2 regions of the Listeria immobilis genome follow, and region 1 is predicted to be linked to the other one. Evidence: a T-box and tRNA genes for the amino acid it is inferred to sense, from the RefSeq annotation. Region 1 holds a T-box; the other holds one or more tRNA genes.
The links. The T-box of region 1 lies ahead of serS (serine--tRNA ligase). A T-box ahead of a tRNA ligase gene usually reads a tRNA of that ligase, here a tRNA-Ser.
Positions count from the first base shown of each region.

Region 1 (5,258 bases):
GAAAACCAAAATAATCTGCACTTTGCTCAAGACGTGCTAAATGAAACTCTATTCTTAATAAGGCTCCATTTTCTATCCGTAAACATTCTATTAAAGAGAATGTAGTAGGGTTTTTCAAAATAGCAGATTTAGCTTGAATCTCGGAGAACTCACTTTCTGCATCAGAATCCCAAACAATACCGCCACCAACACCATAAGTAGCTTTGTTGTTTGTAATAGAAATCGTTCGAATGGGTACGTTAAAAATAGCATTTCCATTGGGCTCTAGAAATCCAATCGCTCCACAATATACTCCGCGTGCTGAATCTTCTAATTGCGAAATGATTTCCATTGTTCGTGCTTTTGGGGCGCCGGTTATTGAGCCACAAGGAAAAAGTGCTTTAAAAACATTAGTTAAACTTGTTTCAGGGGAAGTCTTGGCAGTCACGGTTGAAGTCATTTGCCAAACAGTTGGATAAGGCTCTAAATTCATTAGTTTTGGAACCCGAACACTGCCAGGTTGCGCTATCATTCCTAAATCATTACGTAATAAATCAACAATCATTACATTTTCTGCGCGGTTTTTTGGATCATTTAGCAGCCAATCATGGGCAGCTTGATCAGCCCCTTTTGTAACCCCACGTCTGACAGTTCCTTTCATTGGTCGTGTTGTTAGCAAATTTCCTTCCCATTTGAAAAATAATTCAGGTGAGGTAGAAATAATTTGGAAATCAGTTGTAGAAAGTAGCGCCGTGTAGTTTGCTTTTCCGGCTTGTTGTAAAGCTTGATAAGTAGCTTGGGCAGAAAAATCATCTGGTAAATCTCCTTGAAGTCTGATGGTGTAGTTTAATTGATAGGTGTTCCCGGAAGCTATTTCGGACTTGATTGCGGCAATTTTCTTTGTATAGTCAAGATAATTAGCTTCCATATTAAACGCAATTGGCGAGTTTTCCTTAACTCCAACAGCGGCATCAGTGAAAGTATCATACACCCCAAACCAAATAAGGGGTATTTTTAAGTCAGGTGTTTTTGTTAGCAAATCACTTCTAAAAGCAGGGGCAGCCTCGTAACTAATAAATCCAGCTACATATTTTCCGGCTTTTTGTGCTTCTTCTGCTTTTTTCATCACAGGAATAACTTCACTTAAATTTTTGGCAATAAGCTCTTCTAACGGGTTTTCAAAAACTTTTACATTCCCTTCAAAATCAAATCGTAATAAACTCATTTAGCATTTCTCCCTATTCGTATAAAATTTTGAAGTAAGGCATGTCCATGCTCGGAAAGAATCGCTTCTGGATGAAATTGGACACTATAAATTGGCTTTTTCGTGTGTTTTAGCCCCATTATAATATTATCGTCTGTAAGTGCTGTTATTTCTAAATCAGCTGGAAGAGAGTCTTTTTGAACGATTAATGAATGATACCTAGTTACATGAAACGAGGAGGGAAGACCAGTGAATAGTTCGGCTTGATTATGCGAGATTAAACTTGTTTTTCCATGAACTGGGACTTTTGCGGGAACTATTTTGGCACCAAAACCAGCTGCTATCATTTGATGACCAAGACAAATCCCAAGAATAGGCACTTGGATGTGGTTAATTAATTGGAGGCTAGTTGTAAAATCAGCAGGCGAACCGGGTCCAGGAGAAAGTACAACCATTTCTGGATTAAGTTGAAAAAATTTTTCAAGAGTTAAATCGGTTGCCGAAATAACTTGAATAGCTTCTCCAAGTTCTAAAAAATATTGATATAAATTATATGTAAATGAATCATTATGGTCAATTAGTAAAATCATTTCAAAAGCCCTCCATTTAAAAGGTTATACTTCTTTATAGCAAATAGTTACTTAGATAACAAGTTCCAATGTTTAAGGCAAGAAAACAAGTGGAAAGGTACACTAAATAAGTAAAGGAAGGTGTTTTAGATGGAAAATGAACTGGAAAAAAAGATACTGACCATTTTGGACGAACATCAAGTAGGTGTACTTGCCTCTGTACAAGGAGATTTTCCACATGCTAGATATATGACATTTCTTCACGAAGGGTTAACTCTCTATACACCTTCTGGAAGAGAGCAACCAAAATTGGAAGAAGTTCGTAAAAATCCACATGTATGTGTGTTAATTGGCTATGACGGGAAGAGCTCACCTTTTTTAGAAGTAAATGGGTTAGCTTCACTGGAAGAAGATGAATCAATAAAAGAACTTATTTGGGAAAATATTTCAAAAGAATGGTTCCAAGACGAAGAATCACCATCCTTTGTAGTCATAAAAATTGTTCCTGAGCAAATTAGATTATTGAATGCAGATGGTGACGGACCTGATACACTGGATTTAATTGGTTAAATAATTGCTTGTAATTTAGATAGATATGCGATAGAATAACTTTAAATTCATACGAAAAGCGAAGACAAGAAGTAGTAATAAGGTCAAGTTTCTCAAGAGAGCAGGTGGTTGGTGCGAACCTGGCGTAATTTCCTTATGAATCCATCTTGGAGTGAGTGGTGGAAAGCAATTTTTGCGAGTAAGTCATTCCGGAATGGTCCGTTAAACCTAAATGAAGCTGGGGATTTTTATAAGTCCCAATAAGGGTGGCAACGCGGTTTACTCTCGTCCCTTTCCTGTTAATTCGGGAAAGTACGGGAGTTTTTATATGGAAAAAAATAAAGGAGGAATTAGCATGTTAGATGTTAAATTGTTACGTAATAATTTTGATGAAGTAAAACAAAAACTACAAAATCGCGGAGAAGACCTTGGTGAGTTCGAAAAATTTGGCGAGTTAGATAAACGTCGTCGAACTTTAATTGTTGAAACGGAAGCACTTAAAAGTCAGCGGAATGAAGTTTCCCAAGAGATTGCCAAACTAAAACGGGAAAAACAGGATGCAGATGCAAAAATTGAGGAAATGCGTGTTGTTGGGGATCGAATTAAGACCCTTGATATTGAACTAAAAGAAATAGATGATAAGCTAGATACGATTTTAATGTCGATTCCGAATATTCCCCATGAATCGACGCCGATTGGTGAAACAGAAGATGATAATATTGAAATTCGCAAATGGGGCGAAGTGCGGGAATTTGATTTTGAACCGAAAGCTCACTGGGACCTTGGAACAGATTTAGATATTCTTGATTTTGAAAATGCTGCTAAAGTAACTGGAAGCCGTTTTGTCTTTTATAAAAAATTGGGTGCGAGATTAGAACGTGCGCTAATTAATTTTATGATGGACTTGCATTCTAATGAACACGGCTACGAAGAAATGTTACCGCCATACATGGTAAACCGCGCAAGTATGACGGGTACTGGTCAATTGCCGAAATTTGAAGAAGATGCTTTTCTTATTGAAGCAGAAGATTACTTCCTTGTTCCAACCTCTGAAGTTCCTGTAACAAATTACCATCGTGAAGATATTCTAAAAGCAGAAAATTTACCAATAAAATACACTGCTTTTAGTACGTGTTTCCGTTCGGAGGCAGGCTCTGCGGGACGCGATACTCGTGGTTTAATCCGTCAACATCAATTTAATAAAGTCGAACTAGTTCAATTTGTAAAACCAGAAGATTCGTATGAAACACTGGAAAAATTAACGGATAACGCTGAAGAAGTACTACGCCGACTTGAACTACCATATCGTGTTCTAAGTATGTGTACAGCGGACTTAGGTTTTACTGCAGCTAAAAAATATGACTTAGAAGTATGGATTCCAAGTTATAATTCGTACCGTGAAATTTCGTCGTGCAGCAATTTCGAAAGTTTTCAAGCAAGACGTGCTAACATCCGCTTCCGTCGTGAACCAGGAAGTAAACCGGAATATGTACACACACTTAACGGATCTGGCCTAGCGCTTGGTCGTACAGTTGCCGCAATTCTGGAAAATTATCAAGATGCGGATGGTTCGGTTCGTATTCCAAAGGTACTTCAAGGATATATGGGCGGTGTCGAAAAAATAGAAGCTCCCCAAAAATAAGGAGTGAAAATGGTTGAACTGAGCGAACTCCCAAACATTGGCAAAGTTCTTGAGAAAGAACTAATCGAGTCAGGAATTAATACTCCAGAAGAACTAACTAATGTGGGAAAATAATCATACAGCTTGTTTAAGTAAATTATGGGCAATTGAAGGGGTAATTCAGCATGTTAGATGGCATAATTTAGACGAAACAAAGAAACGTAAGCTAAAAAAATTTCACCAATCCTTATAAAATGAAAAAATCGACTTTGCGTTTGCATAAGTCGATTTTTTTATTTCCCGGGAAATAGTTATTTTAATTGTTGTTCAGCAAACGAAGCATATAGCGGGTGTGCTGCAACTAATTCACTATGCGTTCCATGACCAGTTATTTCTCCGTTTTCTATAAACAGGATTTGGTCAGCGTTAACAATGGTAGAAAGACGATGCGCGATAACAAAAGTTGTACGACCTTCCATTAAGTTAGCTAGTGCTTGCTGGACGATTTGTTCAGACTGGCTATCTAAGCTCGCTGTCGCTTCATCTAGCATCAGAATGTTTGGATTGCGTAAAAATGCTCGTGCAATTGCGATACGCTGTCTTTGGCCTCCAGAAAGCTTCACACCACGCTCCCCGACTTCGGTTGCCATTTTGTCAGGTAAGTCGGAAATAAATCCATCAGCATAAGCAAGCTTGGCAACATCCCAAAGCTCCTCTTCACTAATTTCCCGGTCTAATCCATAGCATAAATTGTCACGAATTGTTCCCGAAAGCATGGCACTTTCTTGGGATACATAGCCAATTTGCGAACGCCAGGAATTAATTGAAATCTCGGAAAGCGGAATGTCCCCAACTAGTATTTTGCCAGCTTTTGGTTCATAAAAACGTTCGAGAATTGCAAATAAAGTGGATTTTCCTCCGCCACTAGGTCCTGCAAAAGCAATTACTTCGCCCGGCTTAGTATCAAACGAGACGTTTTTTAAAATTGGCTCTCCTTCATTATAAGCAAACGAAATATCAGAAGCATGAATCGTTTTTCCGCTAACGTCCACTTCTATACCTGTATCAAAATCTTCTTCTTTTTCATTTAAAATATCCGAAATTCGTTCAGTGGCTCCTTTGGCTTTTTGAAGTTGTGCAAAAAAAGTAGCGAAAGATGTCACTGGGACAATAATTTGGAATAAATAAAGCAAGAAGGCGATTAATGTACCAGTTGTCATTGTTCCGGCAGAAACGCGAATACCCCCATAGCCAATGATACCAACAATAACACCCATTACAACAAAGAAAATCAGCGGTCCTAATACAGCAACAACTTTAGCTTCCCGAATACCAA
Region 1 covers NZ_JAASUA010000003.1:87,102-92,359, reverse strand. Annotated here, with positions in the region: gene pabB (aminodeoxychorismate synthase component I) at 1-1,204, opposite strand, end outside; gene HCJ45_RS05255 (anthranilate synthase component II) at 1,201-1,773, opposite strand; gene HCJ45_RS05250 (pyridoxamine 5'-phosphate oxidase family protein) at 1,903-2,322, shown strand; T-box leader at 2,375-2,597, shown strand; gene serS (serine--tRNA ligase) at 2,657-3,943, shown strand; partial or broken gene HCJ45_RS05240 (TfoX/Sxy family DNA transformation protein) at 3,953-4,175, shown strand; gene HCJ45_RS05235 (ABC transporter ATP-binding protein) at 4,234-5,258, opposite strand, start outside.

Region 2 (5,258 bases), on a different contig from region 1:
TTCAAATGGAAGATTAATTATTATTGAAGATAAGCTTGATTCTAGTCGATTAATTAAACCAGATCAAGGTGAAATAGATTTAACTTATCCGTCTACCAATTTATATGCTGTAAATGGTGCGGTTCATTATGCGAAACATATCGTAGAAAAAACAATACTTTTTGACGAAGTGATAGCAATTGGTATTTCTGGTAATAGAGAAATACAACCAATATTTGTTTACAAAAAGGAAAATAAGATTAGTATAAAAAAACTGAACAAATTACATAACCTATCAAGTTTTGCTCCTGATAAAATAGACGAATGGTATAGAGTTAATATTTTAGGCGAATTAACAAAAGAACAAAAAGAAATAATTGAATTGCAGGCTATCGCAAGTGAAATTCATGAAGATTTAAGGAACTATGGATCACTAGAAGGAGAAAATAAAGCAACCGTTGTGTCTGCTATATTGCTGGCCTTGCAAGACGATACGCAGGATTTATCAAAATCTTTAAAAGGAAGAACGGAAATTGAAAGTAGAGATGGCGATTTAATTTTAAGCGCTATAAATCGGTACCTCCAAAGAGTTAGACCAATTAGTAATGCAGAGCGCTGGAACGAGAAAATTAGCATTTTGAAAAACAAGTTTTCTTTTATTAAGACGAATCCATATCTTAACTCTGAAAATGCTTATTTAGGATGTACACCACTAAAATATTTCTTGATAAAACTAAAAGATAAAATTTTAGATCACTTTGATAAAAATACAGAATTTGATATATTGGGTCATTTTTATGGGGAATTTGTGAAATATGGTGGAAGCGATGGAAACCCCTTAGGAATAGTACTTACCCCTAGACACATAACGTCACTAATGGCAGAATTAATTGATATACGACCAAATGATAAAGTGTTAGACCCTGCATGTGGATCCGGGGCATTTCTAATTTCTGCAATGAATCGAATGCTTAATAATGCTGTAAGTGAAGAACAAAAAAATAGTATCAAGCAAAATCAACTTTTTGGAATAGAATTACAAGAAAAGTTATTTACTGTTGCGACAACTAATATGATTCTTCGCGGAGATGGAAAAAGTAATTTACAGCTTGCAGATATGTTTACGAAGTCTGGTAAAGAGATGCAAGATAAAGGAATTAATAAAATACTTTTTAATCCGCCTTACAGTCAGGCAAAGACTAAAGAACTAAGTCATCTAAGCGAGTTGAGCTTCATAAATCATGCGTTAGATATGTTGGTTGAAGAAGGGAAATTAGCGGTTATTGTACCTCAATCAACCATGATTGGTAAAACCAAAAAAGATAAAGAGTTTAAAAAAGAAATATTAAATAAGCATACCTTAGAATATGTCATTACACTAAATAAAAATACGTTTTATGGCATAGGAGTTAATCCATGTATAGCTGTATTTACAGCTCAAATTCCTCATCCTGAACGCAAACACGTGAGATTTTTTAATTTTGAAGATGACGGTTATGTTTTAAAGAAACACCTTGGACTTACTCCAGACGGAACTCTCCCAGAGGAAAAACGAAGATACTTATTAGATAATATCAAAGGTGATATTTATGATATGCAAAATGAATTTGTCATAAAATCAACAATAACTGCTGAAGATGAATGGTTGCACAGCTATTTTTACTTTAATGATAGTATTCCTGAACCAGAGGAGTTTGCTAGAACTGTACAGGACTATTTAGCTTTTAAATTTGATCAAACGATCCACGGAAGAGGCTATTTATTTGAGGATAATGAGGATGACATCTCAAAAAAATAGATCCCACTCTACCAAGCTTAGATAAGGTAGAGTGGGGAGAATTTAATACTCATGAAATTTTTGATATTCAAAATTCTAAACCTTATCACAAAAATGATTTGACTGAAAGTCAAAAAAGAGGAATTCCATACGTGACTAGGACATCTAGAAACAATGGATTAGAATGTCTAGTTCTACCAGATGATAATTTTTTTAGCTGTCCTAAAAATGTTGTTACATTTGGTGCAGAGTCCGTTTGTTTTTTTTCACAACCATATGAATTCATTACTGGTAATAAAATGTATTATTGCATTAGAAAAAATAGCACTGACTTGTCTATTGAACAATGCCTATTCTTACAAGTAGCATTTACAAGTTCTTTAGAAGGGACCGAATACGGATATGGGATAGGCTTGACTGGAACAAGATTATCTAAACGTAAAATCTATTTACCTCTATCAGATGACAAAATACCTAACTGGAAATATATGGAACAATATATTATAAATATAATGGCTGAAATCAGAGTCCCTAAGATAATACCAGTTGGCAACAGCGAAATTAATATAACACAAAAAAAATATAAATCATTTGCGATAGGAAATTTATTTAAAATAAAAAGAGGTAATTCTGGAGCAAAGAATACGCTCAAGCCAGGAAAGACACTTTTAATAGCTGCTCGAAAAATTCAAAATGGATTTGATAGTTTTGTAGAAAAGAGGAATTCTTCAACGGTGTTTTCAAATGCAATAGCTATTAATAATAATGGTGATGGAGGAGCTGGAATCGCTCATTATCATCCTTACGAATTTGTAGCAACCCAAGATGTTACGGTGTTAATTTCAAAAAATGAAATAGGGAAATTAAGTAAATTATATATTGCGCAAGCGATTACAAATCAAAGAAAAAATATGAGTTTTGGTTTCGGAAATAAATTAAATTCTAAAAAATTAGAAAAACTTCAAATCATGCTCCCTGTCACTGATGAAGGAACACCAGATTGGCAATTCATGGAAGACTATATTCGTTCTATTCCAAATTCTCATTTAATCTAACCCACCATTCGGTGGGCTTTTTTTATGCAAAAAAACACGCTAATACTATAGCGTAATAGTTTTTGTGTTTCAGCAAATTCGTGGCAAATTCGTGGCAAAACTTTTCTAAAACAATCTGAACTAAACAAAAATAAAAAAAGTTATCTGTTGCTAGAATGGCATTAAACAACCATTTAGAAACAGATAACCTTAGTTAAACAAAAACAAAAAACGGAGAAACGGGGATTCGAACCCCGGCGCGGCATACACCGCCTAACAGATTTCGAGTCTGTCCCCTTCAGCCGGACTTGGGTATTTCTCCTTTGTGACATAGAATGCCGACAAGAAGTATTGTATAATAAAATTAGCTAAAATACCAGTGTTTTTATAAAAAGGAGGAGTATACTTGGAAAGAAAATTAGAAGAGGAAGTAAATTTGCTTGAAAATAAAAAGTTAATTATAAATATGAATATTGCTGCGATTATTATTGTACTTGTGTTAACTGTTTTGGGAATTGTTTTTTCAGGTGGTTATGTGATTTCGAATGGATTTGAGGGTATTATTTGGCTTTTTTTAGGTTATTTTGTATCACTCATCATCCATGAAGCAGTACACGGGATTTTCTTTAAAGCGTTTCAACCATCAGGAAAAGTGAAATTCGGCTTTAAAAAGGGAATGGCATATGCGACAAGTCCAGGTTCATTTTATACGAAACCACAATTCTTTATTATTTCGATTGCTCCATTTGTGGTGCTTACAGGTTTGTTTTTGCTCCTTCGTTTTCTTGGTGTGAACGAAGCAGTTGTGTATTTAATATTTGCGCTACATACATCAGGATGTGTTGGTGATTTCTACTATTGTATTTTACTACTCAACAAACCAGCTGGAATAGTTGTAGAAGATACTGAAAAAGGGATTAATTTTTATTCGGAAGGTTAAGTTTGGTAACGATTTCAACAAAGTGGTAAAATAAGGATATACTTTTAGGAAGAGGTGCTTAATTTGAAACGAATAACAATTGGTAATAGTGCTTTAACAGCTTCTGAAGTTGCGCTAGGTTGTATGCGAATGGCTGATTTGAGCAAAACGGACGCGAATAAGGTGATTAATACAGCACTTGAAAATGGAATTGATTTTTTTGATCACGCAGATATTTATGGTGGCGGTAAATCAGAAGAAGTTTTTGCAAATGCGATTGATATGAATGCGACAGTTCGTGAAAAAATGATTCTTCAATCAAAATGTGGTATTCGTCAAGGATTCTTTGATTTTTCTAAAGAGCACATCATTTCCTCTGTGGAAGGTAGCTTAAAGCGCCTGAAAACAGATTACTTAGATACATTACTACTTCATCGCCCAGATACACTTTTTGAGCCAGAGGAAGTAGCTGCAGCTTTTACAGAATTAGAAAAAAGTGGTAAAGTTCGGCATTTTGGTGTAAGTAATCAAAATCCAGGACAAATTGAATTGCTAAAAAAATATGTGGAACAAGATTTAATTGCGAACCAACTACAATTTAGCATTATGCATACGGGAATGATTGATAGCGGGTTGAATGTAAATATGACCATTAACCCATCGATTGATCGTGATGGCGGTATCTTGGAATATAGCCGTTTGAACAACATGACAATCCAAGCTTGGTCTCCATTCCAATATGGCTTTTTTGAAGGGGTATTTTTAGATAATGATAAATTCCCTGAATTAAACCGTGTTATTGATAAAATTGCAGCAGAAAAAGGTGTAACAAACTCAGCAATTGCGGTTGCTTGGATTCAACGTCATCCAGCGAAATTCCAAACAGTTGTAGGAACTATGAATCCGGGACGCATTACAGATATTGCCAAAGCTTCTGATATAACACTTAGTCGTGAGGAATGGTACGAAATTTATCGTGCGGCAGGAAATCAACTACCATAATTGAAAATGACACTTGGGCGCTTTGCCCAAGTGTTTTTTTATGAAATGGAATGATAGTGAAATTCATTATCAATTAGATAAATATATTATCAATTACGTTGAAAGTATCTTTAGCAAGTGCTATAATATTAAGTGTAATAGAACTTTTATATATTTTTAAATTATAATAATTATTGTTTAATCTGTTTTTCGCAGTTGCGAAAGCAGATTTTTGTGTTTTTTAGGGTGTTAATAATGATTATCATTTAGAGAGGGTGAGTTTAATGAGAAATTGGATGAAGCGAAATTGGCAATTTGTGACAACTGGTATTAGTGGAATATTGATTTTGCTGGGATGGATGTTTGGTTCGGAACTTGGCGACTTTTGGACAGCGGTAATTTTTCTGAGTTCCTTTATTATTGGTGGTTTTGAACAAGCCAAAGAAGGTATTAAGGCGACACTTAAAACAAAAAAATTAAATGTGGAACTATTGATGGTTTTAGCAGCTATTGGCGCTTCAATTATTGGTTACTGGTTAGAAGGAGCTATCCTTATTTTTATTTTTTC
Region 2 covers NZ_JAASUA010000002.1:358,818-364,075, forward strand. Annotated here, with positions in the region: gene HCJ45_RS04675 (HsdM family class I SAM-dependent methyltransferase) at 1-1,777, shown strand, start outside; gene HCJ45_RS15075 (restriction endonuclease subunit S) at 1,774-2,811, shown strand; tRNA gene HCJ45_RS04685 (tRNA-Ser) at 3,023-3,112, opposite strand; gene HCJ45_RS04690 (DUF3267 domain-containing protein) at 3,197-3,730, shown strand; gene HCJ45_RS04695 (aldo/keto reductase) at 3,794-4,711, shown strand; gene HCJ45_RS04700 (heavy metal translocating P-type ATPase) at 4,975-5,258, shown strand, end outside.
Region 2: it has a tRNA-Ser gene. The T-box ahead of serS (serine--tRNA ligase) is inferred to sense a tRNA for this amino acid. The anticodon was not compared.